3 regions of the Paenibacillus sp. EKM206P genome follow, and region 2 is predicted to be linked to each of the others. Evidence: predicted binding sites of a transcription regulator. Region 2 holds the regulator's gene; each other region holds the start of a gene.

Region 1 (5,798 bases), on a different contig from region 2:
GCGCGATGGGATTAATGCCTCCAAAAACCAAATAACTCCCTACCCAGATAAATGGAATCACAATCGCCCAGATGGGTGTGCCTTCGAGCAGAAAAAACATGGTCACTTCAGCTAACACACGGATTTCAAAGCCGGCTATGATTATGAAATATATAATTAATAACACGCTTAAAAATCCTCCCGGAATCGTGCCCACGATTCTTCTGGAATATTGATATATGGTGTTTCCGGGGAACTGTTGACTTAATTTCACCATGAGCCAGACGACGAATATGACAATACCTCCACCGATGAGGACAGAAAGCCATGCATCTGGAGTCTGTACCTGTTCAGTTACACCCCTCGGCAGTGTCAAAATCCCTGCGCCCAATACGGTATTGGTCAGGAATACAGCCGCCTGCTTCGTTGTGATCTTATCATCAGAGCGTCTAAACACAGTAGCTCCTCCTTCGTCTTGGCATCATGATCTGCGCTTTTTTTGCTGCGTTTTCATCATAACAGGTCTTCGTTTCATCAGAGATATAGGAGCCCGGATGTACATATCCTTCCAATCGCTTGGTCGCATGGGGGAAAAGGGAGTTACATACGGTACGCCAAAGCTTTTCAACTTCGTCAGATGGATACAAATTAACAGAAAGAACAATATGGTTCCGAGCATACCCAGGATTGCTGCAAAGAACATGCCGACGAAACGCAAAAGACGCAAGGTAATGCCCGCACTGTATGTCGGTATCGAAAACGAAGAAATGGCAGTAACCGCAACCACAATCACCAGGAAGGGGCTAACGATGCCCGCATTTACAGCAGCGTCGCCGATGACCAAGCCTCCCACAATGCCCATCGCAGGACCAATGGGTTTGGGCAATCGGATGCCGGCTTCCCGCAGGATTTCGATCGAAATTTCCAGAATCATGACTTCAATGACGGAAGGAAAAGGGACGCCTTGACGGGTCTGAATGATGCTAATGACCAGCTTGGTCGGAATCAAACCGGGATGAAACGAAATAAAAGAGATATATAAAGCAGGGCCCATCAGCGCTATGAAAGCTCCAAAAAATCGCAGCAAACGTAAAAGTGAACCTGGAATCCAGCGTTCATAATAATCCTCGGGAGATTGAAGCAGCATACTGAAGGTCACCGGGACAATAAGTGCAAAGGGAGTCCCGTCCAGCAGAATGGCTATTCTTCCTTCCAGCAATGCATTAATGACACGGTCGGGTCGCTCTGTGTTGTGAACCTGCTGGAACGGACTTAAATAATTGTCTTCAATAAGTTGCTCCACATAACCGGATTCAGCCAAAAAATCCATGTCTATTTTTGATATTCTGCGGTTTACTTCTTCAAGGAGATCCGGATTCACAATATCCTTGATGTACGCGACAACAAGATCTTTTTTGATTCGGCTTCCCACTTGGAATTTCTTCATTTCCAGACTTTTATTTAAGCCCTGGCGTCGAAGCATCGAAGTATTTTCACTTAATACTTCCGTAAAACCGATTCTGGGACCCCGAAGTAATGCTTCAGAGGTTGGTTCATTGACGGAGCGAATGGCGCCATTAGGCGAGCCCACCAGTAGTGCTTCCTTCATTCCTTCAATTAATAAGGCGGTATGACCTAAAAGGATGAACTCGTGCAGTTCCTCCATACTGGTAACTTCACTAATTTGCGTAAGTGGCATCAAGCTATCTTTTATAAAAGAGTTACTTATACTTTCTGGCTGTTCCTGTGGGTCCTGCTGGCCCTCAAACATCAAGACCTCCAATACCTGAGTGCTCATAAGCTTTTCATCCTGCATGCCTTCTATGAAGACTAACACGGACCGAGCATGAAATTTTTTTACCATAAACTCGCGAAAATGCACATCACTATTTTCACCTATAGCCTCTTGGATCGACTTTAAATCGGAATCAAAATTTCCTGTAATTTTGGAGCTTGGTGCATGCTGCTGATCAGCGTGGCCTTCGTTTTGCTCGTCGGAAAGCGGACGATCAGAAGAATGTTTGGATTGTGCCCCCTTACTGCCAACAAAAGAATAAATCGAGGTGTTTATATAATAAATCCCTAAAGGAATAATCAACGCGAGGCCTGCTTGAAAGAGTGTACTCCAGCTGGGAATATAAGAAATTATTTTAGACCACAAGATGACCACCTCCAAACGATTCAATTCATTTCCCCTTAAGATACAAGTTGTCCCTAAAGTATTCCTTATAAAGCTTGTATTTACACATGAATTGGAAAGATTCACTCGATGACACTTCTATTCTTGTTTGGAGCTATCTTGAGTATTTATGATGTATGAGTTCCGGCTCTTACCTTTATCCCTTGAAACGGAATAGGGAAATCCCTAAATATTCTTAATTTGAACTACATTGTGATTCTGATCACATATAGCTCTATCTGCTGTATTAGAATAGAAGCATAAGCAATATTCATAGGAACGTAGGAGATGTCGTCGGATAGGGAGTATCGTCGAATGAATGGAGGAACCGGTATATGATAAACAGTAAACAGAAACTTGTGGTTATAGGGAACGGGATGGCTGGTATCAATACGGTCGAACAAATTTTAAAATTAACGGATAAGTATGAAATTACAGTCTTGGGAAATGAGCCGCATCCGAACTATAACAGGATCATGCTCTCTTATGTATTGGAAGGTAGTAAAACGATTGATGATATCATACTGAACGATTTGCAATGGTACGCGGATCAAGGGATTACTTTATATACAGGAAAAATGGTGAAAAGCATCGACGGTGAGAACAAGAAGATTCACACCGAAGACGGACTGGAAATTGATTATGATGTGGCTTTGGTGGCTACTGGCTCACAATCGTTTATTCTGCCTATTCCGGGTAAAGAATTACCGGGTGTCATTGGTTTCCGAGATATCGCCGATTGCTCGACAATGCTTGAGGCGGCAAAGACCTTTAAAAAGGCAGCTGTCATTGGTGGAGGTCTGTTAGGGCTGGAAGCAGCTAAAGGCTTGGTCAACCTGGGTATGGATGTTACGGTCGTTCATTTAATGGAGGATTTGATGGAACGTCAGCTGGACCGGGAAGCCTCTGCGATGCTAAAAGCAGAACTAGAACGCCAGGGAATCAAGTTTGCTATGCAAATGCAAACTTCGGAGGTGTACGGTCAAGATCGGGTACAAGGATTGCGGTTTTCAGACGGAAGCGAGCTGGAAGCGGATTTGGTCGTTATGGCGGTTGGGATCAAGCCTAATATTCAGGTAGCTGTGCAAAGTGGTATGGAAACGAACCGTGGTATTGTAGTCGATGATTTGATGAGAACCTCTGTGCCGGATGTATATGCTGTAGGGGAATGTGTTGAACACCGCGGAATCTGTTATGGTCTGGTAGCTCCGCTGTTTGAGCAGGGAAGTGTCATTGCCAAACATTTGGCAGGCGCGGAAACTGAAGGTTATATGGGATCGGTGGTTTCCACCAAGCTCAAAATTTCAGGGGTGGATGTTTTCTCAGCTGGCGAATTCATAACCAAGCCTGAACATACGGTGATTGTTGCAAAGGATGAGTGGAAGCGCACCTACAAAAAAGTGCTGCTTCGTGAAAATAAGATTGTTGGAACTGTACTGTTTGGCGATGTGAGCGAATCTGCTAGTCTTCAAAAATATGTGCGTCAGCAAACATTGATGACAGATGAAATATATGGACAGCTCATGGGTACTGGATGCAGCAATCACGGGTCGAAAACATCATCCGCTGAAACGATGGCCGATGATGAAATTGTGTGTGGCTGTAACGGTGTAACTAAAAAGGCCATTGTTGATGCAATTAATGAAAATGGACTGACTACAGTCGATGAAATTAAAGCATGTACCGGAGCAACGCGCTCCTGTGGAGGATGTAAGCCGGTCGTAGAGCAGATTCTACAATATGTTCTTGGAGACAGCTTCAAGACGTCAGCCAAACAAGGAATATGTGGCTGCACAACATTGAGCCGGGACGAGATTGTGGAAGCGATCAAAACCAAGGGGCTGACAACAACACGTGAAGTTATGAATGTACTAGGTTGGCATAATGATGAAGGTTGCTCCAAATGCCGGCCGGCGCTGAATTACTATCTGGGAATGATTAACCCGGATACCTATGAAAATGAGGGGGATTCCCGTTTTGTAAATGAGCGATTGCACGCAAACATTCAAAAGGATGGAACGTTTACAGTTGTTCCTAGAATGTACGGCGGTGTAACGACCCCAGAAGATTTGAAGAAGATAGCAGATGTTTCTCTTAAATACAACGTTAAGGTCGTTAAAGTAACAGGGGGACAGCGGCTTGATTTGATCGGTGTCCGTAAAGAGGATCTGCCTAAAGTATGGGAAGAACTCGATATGCCGTCGGGGTATGCCTACGCGAAGTCACTTCGTACGGTTAAAACCTGTGTTGGATCGCAATTTTGTCGGTTTGGCACACAGGACTCGATGGGAATGGGAGAAGTGTTGGAACGGAAATTCGAACGACTGGATTTCCCAGCAAAATTCAAATTAGCGGTTAATGGATGTCCACGCAACTGTGCGGAATCATGTACCAAAGATATCGGAATCGTAGGTAATGATGGGGGCTGGGAGATCTTTATCGGTGGTAATGGCGGTATTAAAGCGCGGTTGGCTGATTCACTCTGTAAAGTGAAAACCGACGCCGAGTTGATTGATATTGTAGGTAGCGTAATGCAACTCTACCGCGAAACAGGACAATACCTGGAACGTACTTCGGAGTGGGTGGAACGGATCGGTCTGGAAGAGATTCAGAAAGCAGTCGTTCAGGATACAGCTAATCGACAAGCTTTAGTAGAACGCATCGAATTTGCACTACAACAGGTCGAAGACCCTTGGAAAAAGATCATCAATGATGAGGATACACGCAAAAATCTATTTGAGGTTGTCACTCCGTCTATTGTGTAATTGTATCTAAAATGCCTGAGGAAGGGAGCGATCAAGCAAATGATCAAAAATGCCGAATGGCTTGTCGTCGGTCACAGTAAGGATTTTCCGATCAGAATAGGACGTACCATCCACATCAAAGGTGCCGAAATTGCTGTTTTTCGCACTTCGGAGAATGAGCTTTATGCCGTTGAAAATATCAATCCTCATCCCAAAAGAGGTCCTCTTACAGAGGCGATAGTATCTGGTCATTATATCTATGATCCTTTATATGACTGGAAAATTGATCTGCAGACAGGCATCGTTCAAGAGCCTGATCACGGACAAGTTAAAACGTTCGCCGTTTGTGAAGAGGGAGAAGAAGTAAAAATATCGCTTGAAACGGTTTAGTTCGTTTGATGGAATACAAATAAAAAGGGCTCGACAGGGACAATCCTGTTGGGCCCTTTTTTCGTCTTGGATCAGGTAATGGTAATGCCTGCACTTGCATAACCCGCCACGGTGTTGACGAGGGAGGCTCCTGTAGCTGTTGCTGAGAAGACCATAAGTAGGCGGGTCTGCGCGGTTACGGGTATAGCCAATCCGGTAGTAATACCACTAGAGATCGTTCCTAGAGCAATGATGCCAGCCAGCGGGGGAGCCAATGTAACGGTAGCTCCGGGAACCGCTGTAAAGATGTTATTAGGTGTGGGGGAACTAAACAACTGGGCAGTAATGCTAACGGATGATGCTAAAAGGGTCAGTGCAGCCGTTGTACTGAAGTAACCAGAAATAGATGTAATTACGCCATCCCGTGGTATGGAAAAAGCAAAGTTAATCAGAGGTCCTACAAGTGTGCCTGTGAGGTCAATGGTATCGCCTACGAGGCTAATACCTGTTGCTGAGCTTCCAAAGCC
Region 2 (5,798 bases):
TACAATGGATTTTCTGAAAATTATGTTTCCATCACTATCTTCGTATCAGTTGGGTTTTGTGTCTTCTGAGTTCGGGCTGGCACATGATCGCCCTCACCAAGCAGACAGCGACGCATTGGCTACGGCCGAGGTATTTTTAAAGTGTCTGGGTGAGCTTCAAGCATTACCTCTGATAACGATACAGCGGCTTAGTGATTTGTTTGCAGAGGAAGACAGTGACCTTGGATGGTTTCTTGATGGGGTGCGTGAAGAGAAAGAGCTTGATCCTATTCAGGATTTGGAGGGATATCAGTTTTTTCGTCAGCTTGCGCTAAAAGTGGAAGATTGGACGGAGCTAGCTGCTCCGCGTAGAGAAGATGACCCGAATCCACTGTCAGGTGTTACCTTTGAGGAGTACATGGATGATGTGCGGGACAATTTGCGTTCATCCTTGAGTCAATATGAGGAGCGCGAGGCGCAGATACAGATGATTGAGGGTGTGAATCAGGCACTGAGTGAAGACAAGCATCTGCTGATTGAAGCAGGTACAGGAACAGGGAAGTCTCTGGGTTATTTGCTCCCATCGCTGTATCACAGTGTGAAAAAGGGACAGCGCGTTATGGTGAGTACACATACGATCAACCTGCAGGAGCAATTACGCGAGCGCGACATTCCGATGCTAACCAAGGTGATTCCGTTTCCGTTCCGGGCTGCTATTTTCAAGGGTCGGGGACATTATTTGTGTCTGCGTAAGTTTGAACATAAAATAAACAGAAGAGACTTCGCTACACCGAAGGAAGATTTAATTACAGCGGCTCAGATGATCGTCTGGTTGACGCTAACAGAAACCGGTGATGATGAAGAACTGAATCTGAGCAACCGTGGAGGGGATTTCTGGGAAACGGTGGCGAGTGATTCAGAGTCCTGTCTTGGTCGTTCTTGCCCATGGTTCCGCAAATGTTATTATCATCGTGCACGCCATGAAGCAGGAATAGCGGATGTTGTTATTACGAATCACTCTAAGTTGTTCACAGACGTCAAAGCCAGTCATCAGTTATTGCCGAGCTATGAACATCTGGTGATAGATGAAGCCCATCACCTGGAGGAAGTAGCTGGTAAACACCTAGGTATGCATATGAAATATTTCACACTCGTGCATACACTGACGCGACTGTTCAAAGACAGCAAGAATGGACAACTGCCTTCACTTCGTCAACAGTTGGCGAAATCGGGGCACGAGAAGTCGGCAGATTGGGCCTCAACTATCGACCAGCTGTATCCGCTCGTGTTAGAGGTGAAGGAAACTTGGGACCTGCTAAGCGACAAGCTGTTTGGCATGTTGCCGGAGCGAAGTGATGCGACACCGGGTGAAACAGGACAGTTTTCTTCCCGTCTCAAACCTTCGGCCAAGCCTGCAAAGTGGGATCAGGCGGGAGCTTTGGAAAATCAGCTATATGTAACGATGAGCGAAATTTTGCGCAAGGGCGACAAGCTGATGCTGGACGTCAAGGAAGAACATGACGATTATGCGGCGGATAGCCTTATTACAGATATCACGGGTCTGCTCAAGGATTTGGCGGGGATTCGAGAAAATTTGCGCTTTTTTATCCGACTCGATGATGAAACAACCGTATACTGGCTCGAGGCGAGCGGGCAATTCCGTAGTAAATCATTGCAATTTTATGCGGTACCCGTCGATGTGAGCCGCCAGTTGAAAGAAATGTTTTTTGACAAAAAAAGAAGCATTATTCTGACTTCTGCTACCTTGTCGGTAGATAAGTCGTTTCAGTACATGATCGATCAGCTCGGCTTACAGGAGGCCGCAGATCAAGAGCGGCTGATGACTTCGCAGCTCCCGTCACCCTTTAATTACAGGGATCAGGTGTTGCTGGTTATTCCACGGGATTTCCCAAGTGTGAAGGGCAGTGTAGGAGATGCACATTTTGTAGATATGCTCGTTAGCTCTCTAGGAGCGACTGCTCAGGCGACGCAGGGGAGAATGCTCGTTCTGTTTACGTCCTATCGGATGCTCCGGCAAGTGTATGAGCCGCTCAAAGAGGCCTTAGCATCCAGCGAAATTACTGTGCTGGGACAAGGTGTGGACAGTGGAAGTCGCAGCAAGCTAACCCGCCGGTTTCAGGAAGCGAAAGCTTCTGTATTGCTGGGGACCAGCAGTTTCTGGGAAGGCGTCGATATTCCGGGGAAGGCTCTGACTTGTCTAGCCATTGTTCGCTTGCCGTTTCAACCGCCGAATCACCCGCTGCTGGAGGCAAAAAGCGAACTGCTCCAGCAGCAGAAGAAGAATCCATTTATGAAGCTGTCTGTACCTCAAGCGGTCATTCGCTTCAAACAGGGATTTGGTCGGTTGGTACGTACAGCGAACGACCACGGGGTCGTTATCGTTTATGATACGCGTGTGATTGAATCCTATTACGGAAAGCACTTTTTGTACTCGTTACCGGGACCAAAAATGGAGCATATGCCATCGGAGCAAATGGTGCCCCGCATCGCCGAATGGCTCCAATCCGCCCCGGAGACAGAGGCATAACGGACGGACATAAGTATGTTCGTTACAATTAGGGGGAGCAAGTATGAAATCAGATAAAATTTCAGAGGCTGTCGTACGGAGGTTACCCGTATATTTACGTTATCTGAATGCACTTCACAAACGGGAGGTGGCTACGGTCTCTTCACAAGAGTTGGGACAGAGGCTAGATTTGAACCCGGCCCAAATCCGTAAAGATCTTGCTTATTTTGGAGATTTTGGTCGGAAGGGTATTGGTTATGATGTTTCTTATCTCATTGAGAAAATACGCCATATCCTGAAAATCGACCAACAAATTAATGTAGTCTTGGTCGGAGCGGGTAATCTGGGGCAAGCCCTTTCGAATTATAACGCTTATTTAAAAGACAATATGAAGATTGTGGCGGTATTTGATGCGTTTCCGGATAAGGTAGGAACCAAGATCAATACATTGGTCGTGCAACCGATGGATGAACTGGAAGCGACTGTGAAAGAAAAAAACATTCGAATCGGGATTATTACCGTACCTGATTTTGAAGCACAGCACGTGGCTGATAGGCTTATTGATAGCGGAATTGGAGCGATCCTGAACTTTGCACCGACTACTCTCAAGGCACCAGCCAACATTCGGATTCATGCCACAGACTTTACAACTGATTTGCTTAGCCTCGCTTATTATTTGGAGGACGGAAAGGAAGAAGCACAATATGACAGTGAATAAATGGATGATTAAAAACGGATCTTTTGCAGTAAATGGACCAGAAGCAGGGGTAGTCCATGGTTTTATGATTGTGGAGGATAGTCGTATTACTTATATTGGCGAAACCTTGCCTGCGGGTGAGGAAGAGACGGAAGCGATCGATGGTAAAGGGCTATTGTTTTTACCTGGTCTGATCAATACTCATGGTCATGCGGCGATGTCTCTACTGCGTGGGCATGGAGATGATTTGGCACTTCAAGTATGGCTTCAGGAAAAAATGTGGCCTATGGAAGCCAAGTTTACATCTACAGACGTGTACTGGGGTACGTCCTTGTCTGTGCTGGAAATGCTGAAAGGTGGAACAACAACCTTCCTCGATATGTACGATCATATGGATGAAGTGGCTCGTGTGGCTGAGGAGTCAGGTATTCGTGCAAGTCTGATGCGTGGAGCAATTGGACTATGTTCGGAGGAAGAACAGCGAATCAAGCTGGCAGAGGCCGTGACTTTTGCACGTAACTGGCACGGTAAAGCAGACGGGCGTATTACTACGATGATGTCTCCGCACGCGCCATATACATGTCCACCTGCGTTTATTGAAAAATTCGTACAAGCTGCGCATGATCTGGACTTGCCACTGCATACGCACATGTCTGAGACGATCGCCGAAGTAGAGCAAAACGTACGCGACTACGGTTTGCGTCCGGTTGCACACTTGGATAAGCTTGGCTTTTTCTCCCGTCCTTCGCTTGTTGCCCATGGCGTTCATTTGAACGACGAAGAAATAGCTTTACTGGCAGAACGTGGTGTAGCGGTTTCCCACAATCCTGGCAGCAACTTGAAGCTGGCAAGTGGTGTGGCAAGAGTGCCTGAATTGCTGCGTGCAGGGGTTACGGTTTCTCTCGGAACGGATGGTCCTGCCAGCAATAATAACCTGGATATGTTCGAGGAAATGCGTCTGGCAGCACTTATTCACAAGGGTGTATCCGGTGACCCTACGGCAGTTCCTGCAAGTGAAGCGCTGCGTCTGGCAACGGAATACGGTGCAAAGTCGATTGGTTTAAAAGAAGTAGGAGCGTTGGCAGCAGGCAACAAGGCTGACTTTATCGCGTTGGATCTGAATCAGGCACATTTCTTGCCGCGTACAGATCTTATTTCCCATGCGGTATACTCTGCAAGCGCCAAGGACGTGGCTCATGTGTGGGTAGACGGTCGTCAGGTTGTGAAAAACGGCGAATGCCTGACTATGGACGAGGAACGTATCAAACATGAGGCACAAGCCGCCTTTGAAGGGCTGCTGTCGCGCTAATTCAGGTGTCACATCCCCTTAGAGAGGAAGCACGGGTTTGAAAAATAAGAAAAAATGGATAGCGGTCGCCATTTTGGCCGTGATACTGATCCTGGTCAGCATTTTCTGGTATTATTCCTATGTTACTCAAGACCAGGTGGCTGAGAAAAATGCCGCTATCATTAAGGCCAAGCAATCAGGTGGTCTGGTTAGCACGACTCAAACATGGAAGTCTGTGTGGGATCAGGTATATTGGGTGGTTCAAGGGAAAAATGCACAGAATGAAAATATAATGGTATGGGTTCCTTTTCAAAAAGTGGAGGGACAACCTAACGTACCTGCCGCAGATAATAGCGGTGTTCATACCGAGCTGCTGAAGAACGGAGTCGACGAGCAAAAAATGACGTCGCTAATTCAGCAGCAGCTTCCAGGTGTAAAAATTGTAAGCCTCCAGCCGAGTGTGTTCAATGGCGAATATGTGTGGCAGCTGTTTTACGATGATGGAAGCCATCATTACTATGCCTTTTACCGTTTTTCAGATGGGGGAGCGACGGGGGTAAAGTATACTTTGCCCAATAACTGAGCTGGTTGAGGATTAGCAGATGTGGAATGAATGACTAGTAAATGATTAAAAGCTCAAGAAAAAGACGTAAATGCGATGAAATTCGTATTTACGTCTTTTAGTCTTGCTATGCCGTAAAGATGAGCTGAAAGCCAGCGAAGCATCTTTACCTACCCAACTTCTCTCCTAAGGCAAATTCATCTTTATGGCGGGCAACAGCGATCGTAAGATCAAATCCTACACGCAGCGTCCCACCTCCACCATAACCAAAGATTTTGCCTCATCACAACTCCTCCACACATTGCCTTCGATTTTAGATATACGTTATGATATACTATATTTTATAAGTGATAGACAAAAATGATAGAAAAAAGAATTGCTGATCACTGTAAGATCATGCAATTTGGTTGTTTGTTGACATTCGTCCCGTTTCTTCTGAGTTTTACATTTTGAGAGGAGGATGTTGTTTGAAATTGCGTGCAGTTCCTATCGTTGTGGCGGCAGTTTTGGCAGCTTTGCTGCTATTTGGGGGATGGTTCATTTACCGTCAGGTTACAATGCAAAGTCCTCTGGAAAAACTGGTTTCTCAATATCCAGGCGTGACAAGCGCTCAAATAGATATTAAACAGGATCGGGTTGTATTGAAACTAGATCTCAAACCGCAGGCGGATGTGGCCGGATTGGTCGATGTAGTTAAGCAAAAAGGACAATCCATCATTGGCAGCCGCACCATTAAGCTCGATAT
Region 3 (5,798 bases), on a different contig from region 2:
TTCGCGGGTCAAAAGGTATACCTCCTGTTCAACTTTACTAGTGACAATACGGTTGTGAAAGATGGCTGGTATATTGACGATCTGTCGATTCAGGAGCCAGACACCGTTGCACCTGCTGCGCCGAGCAATTTGACTGCTGAAGCAGATACTGTAGGCAACGTCACACTGGCCTGGAATGCTTCCTCCGATGAAGATGTGAAGCAGTATAAGGTGTATCGTTCTACCCAATCAGGCAAAAATTATACTTCCATCGGTACAACCTCAGCACTGACACTCACAGATACCATCACGGTCGGTGGAGCGACCTATCATTATGCAGTGGCGGCTGAGGATTATAGTGGTAATGAAGGAATCAAGTCGAATGAGGCTTCTCTGAGAGTAGACGTGCCGGATACGCTGTATAGCGATCATTTTGACGGCAGCTCGGATAATGGCTGGACTCATTCTGGTACTAAGGATGAGTGGGAACGCGGCATTCCCAAGGAAGTAGGACCAGAGAGCGCAGCGTCCAGACCCAATGTGTGGGCAACCGATCTGGATAGCAATTATGAGAACGGAGCTGAATTTTCGCTGGTTTCACCAAAAATTAATTTGCAAGCTGTACGCAACGCAACACTGACCTTCAATCACTGGTTTGAAATTGAGGCTGGCTATGATTACGGTTATGTGGAAGTGTCCAAAAACAATGGTGACACGTGGAGCGAGCTGGGCAAATTCTCTCACAATACGAACGGGAAAAAGTGGGCTCCAGTTTATTACAATCTGGATAGCTACGCCGGCAATGAAATCCAAATTCGCTTCCGTTTGAAATCGGATAACAGTGTGAACAAGAACGGCTGGTATATTGACGATTTCCGTGTGCTTGGCATTCCAGCTACGACAGTGACTAAGGACATCGTACCTGAGTCGAATATCAAGCTGGAAAAAGCGGAAGAACAGTTCCCGCTGTACAAAATTACAAGTACTGAAAAGAGTGAATTCCAGGAGAAAGTGAAGCCGGCAGAAACAACGGTGGAACGTGGACGTGTCGGTCTCGACAGTCTTCCAGCCAGCGCTACGGTTACGGTATTGGAAACCGGACGTTCGGTAAAAACGGATCCGACCACGGGCAAATACAGCTTCACCCATGTAGCCGGCGACTATACGCTGAAGGCTGAAGCCTACGGTTACGTTCCTCAAACGAAAGCAGTCACGATTGAGAATAACAAAGTCATCAGAGCAAACTTTAGTCTTCAGGCCATACCTCACGGTACGATTCACGGGGTCATTACCGACAAGCAATCCGGTGAACCGATCCAAAAAGCGAAAGTGTTGGTGGTGGAGGATGCACGCATTGCTCCGGTAGAAACGAATGAGGCTGGAGAATTTACGCTGGACGTGCTGGAAGGAACATACACGTTGTCCATTGCAGCCGAAAATTATTATAGCGACAGTGTATCCGTTACTGCTCCTCCGAACGGTAGTGTGGAAGCGAATGTCATGTTGAAACCTTTTATCGGGTTCCAAGGAGGCATTGCTTACGATGACGGGACAGGAGAAAATGCTAGAGCCTTTAACGCGGCAGGCAATTCATGGGCAGTCAGAATGACACCTGAGTCGGAAGTGACTCAAGTGACAGGAGCATCGCTTTTGTTCTGGAACTCTGCCTTCCCGAATCCGGGAGGAACGGCATTCCAATATTCTGTCTATGACGCCTCCGGTGCCGCAGGAGCACCTGGACGATTGTTGGCTGGTCCATTCGACGGGACTGCCGTACGGGATGAGACACAATGGACGACGGTACAGCTCCCAGAGCCGGTGACGGTTCAAGGTGACTTCTACATCGTATATACACAGTCTGCTGTAGGCACACAGTCGCCGGGTCTTGCTACAGATGAAAGCAGTCCCAATGCGCTTCGAAGTTGGCAAGGTGTAAGCGGCACATGGAGCCAATCACCTGAGGAGGAGGGTAACTACATGATCCGGGCTATCGTCAGATATCCGGTGAATGCTCCAACGATTACGACTCCTACGAAGGCTACCTATACGCAGGAAGAGACGATTACCGTAACAGGAACTTCTCCGGCAGAAGGAGCCGATATTCAGCTCTTTAACGGTAAGGAGCTGGCTGGCACAACGAAGGTGAAGGATCGCCAGTTCAGTTTGTCGGTTGATCTTCAACCAGGTGCTAATCCGCTAAGTGTCCAAGCAGCGGTATACGGCAAAATAACGGATCGTTCCGAACCGGTGGTCGTGACACTTGACCAGACTAAACCGGGTCTGATCCTGACTTCGCCAGATGAAGGAGCCCGTACGAATGCGGGTGTCGTGAGCGTCACCGGTACGGTGTATGACGAATTCCTCACCGATTTGACGATTAACGGCGAGCCAGCCGAATTTGGAAGTGACGGCACCTTTAACAAGCGATTGCTTATCAACGAAGGTGAAAATCAAATTACGGTGACGGCCAAGGATCTTGCCGAAAACGAAACAACCGTTACGCGCTCGGTGTATGTCGATACAGCTCTGCCGAAGCTTGAAAACATTAACCCTGCTGAGGATGTGCGTATTACTCCAGGGCAGTCAGTACGGGTATCTTTTGACAGTGCATCCGGTTTGGAGGCGTCCTTCCATGTGGAGCTGCCTTTCAACCTGTCCACTTTGGGCCGCAACGATATTCCATTAAATGAGACTTCGTCAGGCCACTATGAAGGTACTTATTTCACTTCATCTTCTCTGAACCTGGAAGGCGGAGTCATCGTGATCCGGGTAAGGGATGCAGCGGGAAATGAAGTGGAGACGGAGGCGCCGGGAAGATTGTATGTAACCAATGGTGGGGGACAGAACCCTGATCCGAATCCACCTACATCCAATGAGAAGCCAGTAGCCATTATTCAGGCTAATGAATCCGCTAAGAAGAACAAAAATGTACAATTTAACGCCAAAGCTTCCCGTGATGTAGACGGTGAGATCGTCAGTTACAGCTGGAATTTTGGGGATGGTGATACGGCGGTCGGTTCCAAGGTGAAGCATAAATTCACCACAGCTGGAACGTATACCGTGGAGCTAACGGTGACGGATAATGACGGCGCAAGCGGTAAGACTGTGCATACGATCACGATCCGTTAACACCCAGTAGGAAATGGAATGCTTGTTTTAGAATAACAATGAAGGCCCACAGCAAGCTACGGTTTATAGGCTGCTGTGGGCCATTTTTAAATTGTCGAACTGTTCAAGAAGCGATACAATGAGTAGAACTCTATAAAGTGAATCGTTTCACAATAATATTTTTTAGCAGGAGAGGATCCTATGATTCATTTGCAAAAAGAAAGCGGCCGTATCCGTCTTGTACTGAATGCCTATTTTATGGGGGAAGATATCGTTGTACTCATTTCTGGCGGTGATCAGCCCCATTTGGGAACGATTACAGCAGGGGCCAGACTCGAGCCGATTCAAACTGTGCAATTGCAAAATCACAAGGAGTTTTATATTACCGAAGAAATTGCAGTTCGCTTACGAAAAGAGTTTGCGGGCAATTTTGCCATTTGCTGCGGGACACATTTGGACCATGCATCCAAGGACGAAATCCGAGTGCTGACAGATATGGCCATACAACTGGGAAAAGAGCTCATTGGAGAACTCAAGCAAGCACGCTAGTAGCAACCTTTTTAAGTGAACTCTCGAAAGAGCAGATTGCGATAGGGGTATTTACTAAAGGAATACTTAAAAAGCAATGCAAAGCCATCGTCCTCAATTTGTACGGATTTCAGCGCAGAGGATGGAATCAAACTACGGATCATGACATGAACTGCACGCTGGTCTTGTCTGTTGATCGCTTTGGCTAAGGCAGAAGCAAAACATGGATTACGTGCTAATTCGCGATACAGCGGAAAAACGGCTTTTGCGATGGCGCGATGAACTCTCGGCTCAAATGTAAACTGCACAGTCCCCGGTGGAATCGTTGTTCCATTCGTATAATAGAGCATCGGTGGCTGAGCTAAAAAGGAAATAAAGTAGCCGATGCCATTCGTGCCTAAGCCTTGTTTGGCGGCAAATGGAGCTACTGAGCAGAGAAGGGATTTCATCCGATCCAAATTCGCCTGAACGACAGCTCGTGACCATTGAACTGCAAACGCACGGCGAGTTGCTATAGCTTTGTAAAATGGCAGCATGGCAGTGGATATTATCCTAAGTGTGTTTGCATTTAAACGTTTGTGAGGCGAGCGCTTTCTGTGGGATGTTGCACGATATAGCATAGCTCCGACCTCCTTGGCAGGATGCTCTCATGGAGCACAATTGATCTGTAACAGGTAAAATACTGTATGCCCAGTTACCTCAAAAAGTGCTAATATCGCTATGTTTCTTCTTTTTAACGTTCTAATTTAAAAATTCGAAATAAGTACTGTCCTGATTTGTAAGATTGTGGTACCCTAGAACTTATATAATTGCTATTTTTCGTATTGGAGTTGAATTTAACAGATGAGTGATTTGTACAAGGAGCCTCGATCTTCCGATCCTTTTCAGGAGACGAACGATTATAACGCCCCATTTAACCCGCCCCCAGTAGTTCCACCTACCAATAGTAAAGCTGTTGCCTCGATGGTGCTCGGGATTTTATCTGTTGTCATTCCCTATATCGGGTTGATTATCGGAATTGTGGGTATTATTTTGTCCAGTCTTTCCCTGAAGGAAATTAACCGTCATGGCGAGCAAGGCAGAGGTATGGCCATTGCTGGACTGGTATGTAGTATTATCGGTACACTGATTTATACACTGATCATCATTTTTATAGTTATTGTTTTTATTGTAGCGGCCTCCAGTGGCGATCCGGATATTTTTTCAGACATTTAATGAATTGAAGAATGCTTGAGTCAGACAAACCATTCACGATTTGACTATTGGATGCTATGATAAAAGGAGTCCAATGAAGGAGAGTGAAGCCGTATGGCACGTACTCAAACACAAAAAGCGCTAAGCAAGGCAAAACGCGCTGGAATCTATTGCGCGGCACAGAGCCGCAAAACAAATGACCATTATGGCGAGATTTCACAGCACATACGAATGAAGCCGACCAAGCAGGAACAATTACAAAAGGTCAAGCACAAGAAGCGAATCGTTCAGAGCGACGCTTCTTTTTTTTGTCTTTAGAGAGAACAGCAGTGTCCTTTTCAGCGTGGATTTATAAAGTAGCAGAGAAATGATTGTATACAAGCGAAAAGCGCCTTTCTGTACCGAAAAAGGACTTGATAATAATTATCATTCTTGTTAGAATATCATAAGAAAGAAGGAACCCGGGCATGGGCTCCTTCATTATAAAGCTAGGCTTGAAATCAAAGATTTACTTGGCTTCGAAGGTTTTGCAGTCTGTTTCTTCAGACTTGTGAGTGTCTTCTGGTCTGTTGCTTACGATGTAAATGGAGCTAGCGCTGCATTTATTCTCTTGGGCCCAGTACGTACAAGAGTTGACTTCACACAGAACGTCTTTTGCCATGTTGTGCACCTCCTTATATGGGTGTGATGGGCTGAGCAAATAGTATCACGGTCAGTCAAGGTAGGACTTGTCCAACTGTGTTTACCCTCTTGTTAGGAAGAGGGATTTTGCTATGCCTACCTGTACAATATCAAATGAAATTTAAAATTGCAATGATAGCATCATTTGCAGTTCAAAGCGGACATAAGTGTCCCTTTTAATTAAAAACAAAAGCTGTCCTCCATGCAGAACGAAATGTTTCTCTGCTGGAGAACAGCTTTTTTTGTTTTTCTAACATAGGGACAGCACTAAAAGACTTAGCGCACGTTAGGAATATTTATGATGGGAT

What was found. The regulator Rex, encoded in region 2, represses fermentation and respiration genes when NADH is low (regulators of the CRP and FNR family bind a similar motif). The targets are predictions, from matches to a motif close to TTGTGAAATATTTCACAA.
Region 1: the regulator Rex is predicted to act here: its motif matches at 2,370-2,387, upstream of nirB (nitrite reductase large subunit NirB).
Region 3: the regulator Rex is predicted to act here: its motif matches at 3,244-3,261, upstream of lpdD (prenylated flavin chaperone LpdD).

The regions. Positions count from the first base shown of each region.
Region 1 is NZ_JAAMNQ010000005.1:289,944-295,741, forward strand. Features, by position in the region: gene G9G53_RS13540 (GerAB/ArcD/ProY family transporter) at 1-436, opposite strand, end outside; gene G9G53_RS13545 (spore germination protein) at 461-2,140, opposite strand; gene nirB (nitrite reductase large subunit NirB) at 2,494-4,923, shown strand; gene nirD (nitrite reductase small subunit NirD) at 4,963-5,292, shown strand; gene G9G53_RS13560 (exosporium glycoprotein BclB-related protein) at 5,364-5,798, opposite strand, start outside.
Region 2 is NZ_JAAMNQ010000003.1:438,034-443,831, reverse strand. Features, by position in the region: gene dinG (ATP-dependent DNA helicase DinG) at 1-2,527, shown strand, start outside; gene G9G53_RS08730 (redox-sensing transcriptional repressor Rex) at 2,571-3,224, shown strand; gene G9G53_RS08725 (amidohydrolase) at 3,211-4,512, shown strand; gene G9G53_RS08720 (cell wall elongation regulator TseB-like domain-containing protein) at 4,550-5,074, shown strand; gene G9G53_RS08715 (hypothetical protein) at 5,521-5,798, shown strand, end outside.
Region 3 is NZ_JAAMNQ010000010.1:56,824-62,621, reverse strand. Features, by position in the region: gene G9G53_RS18895 (S8 family serine peptidase) at 1-3,108, shown strand, start outside; gene lpdD (prenylated flavin chaperone LpdD) at 3,289-3,636, shown strand; gene G9G53_RS18885 (hypothetical protein) at 3,648-4,235, opposite strand; gene G9G53_RS18880 (DUF4190 domain-containing protein) at 4,459-4,830, shown strand; gene G9G53_RS18875 (hypothetical protein) at 4,924-5,127, shown strand; gene G9G53_RS18870 (DUF1540 domain-containing protein) at 5,318-5,470, opposite strand; gene fabV (enoyl-ACP reductase FabV) at 5,767-5,798, opposite strand, start outside.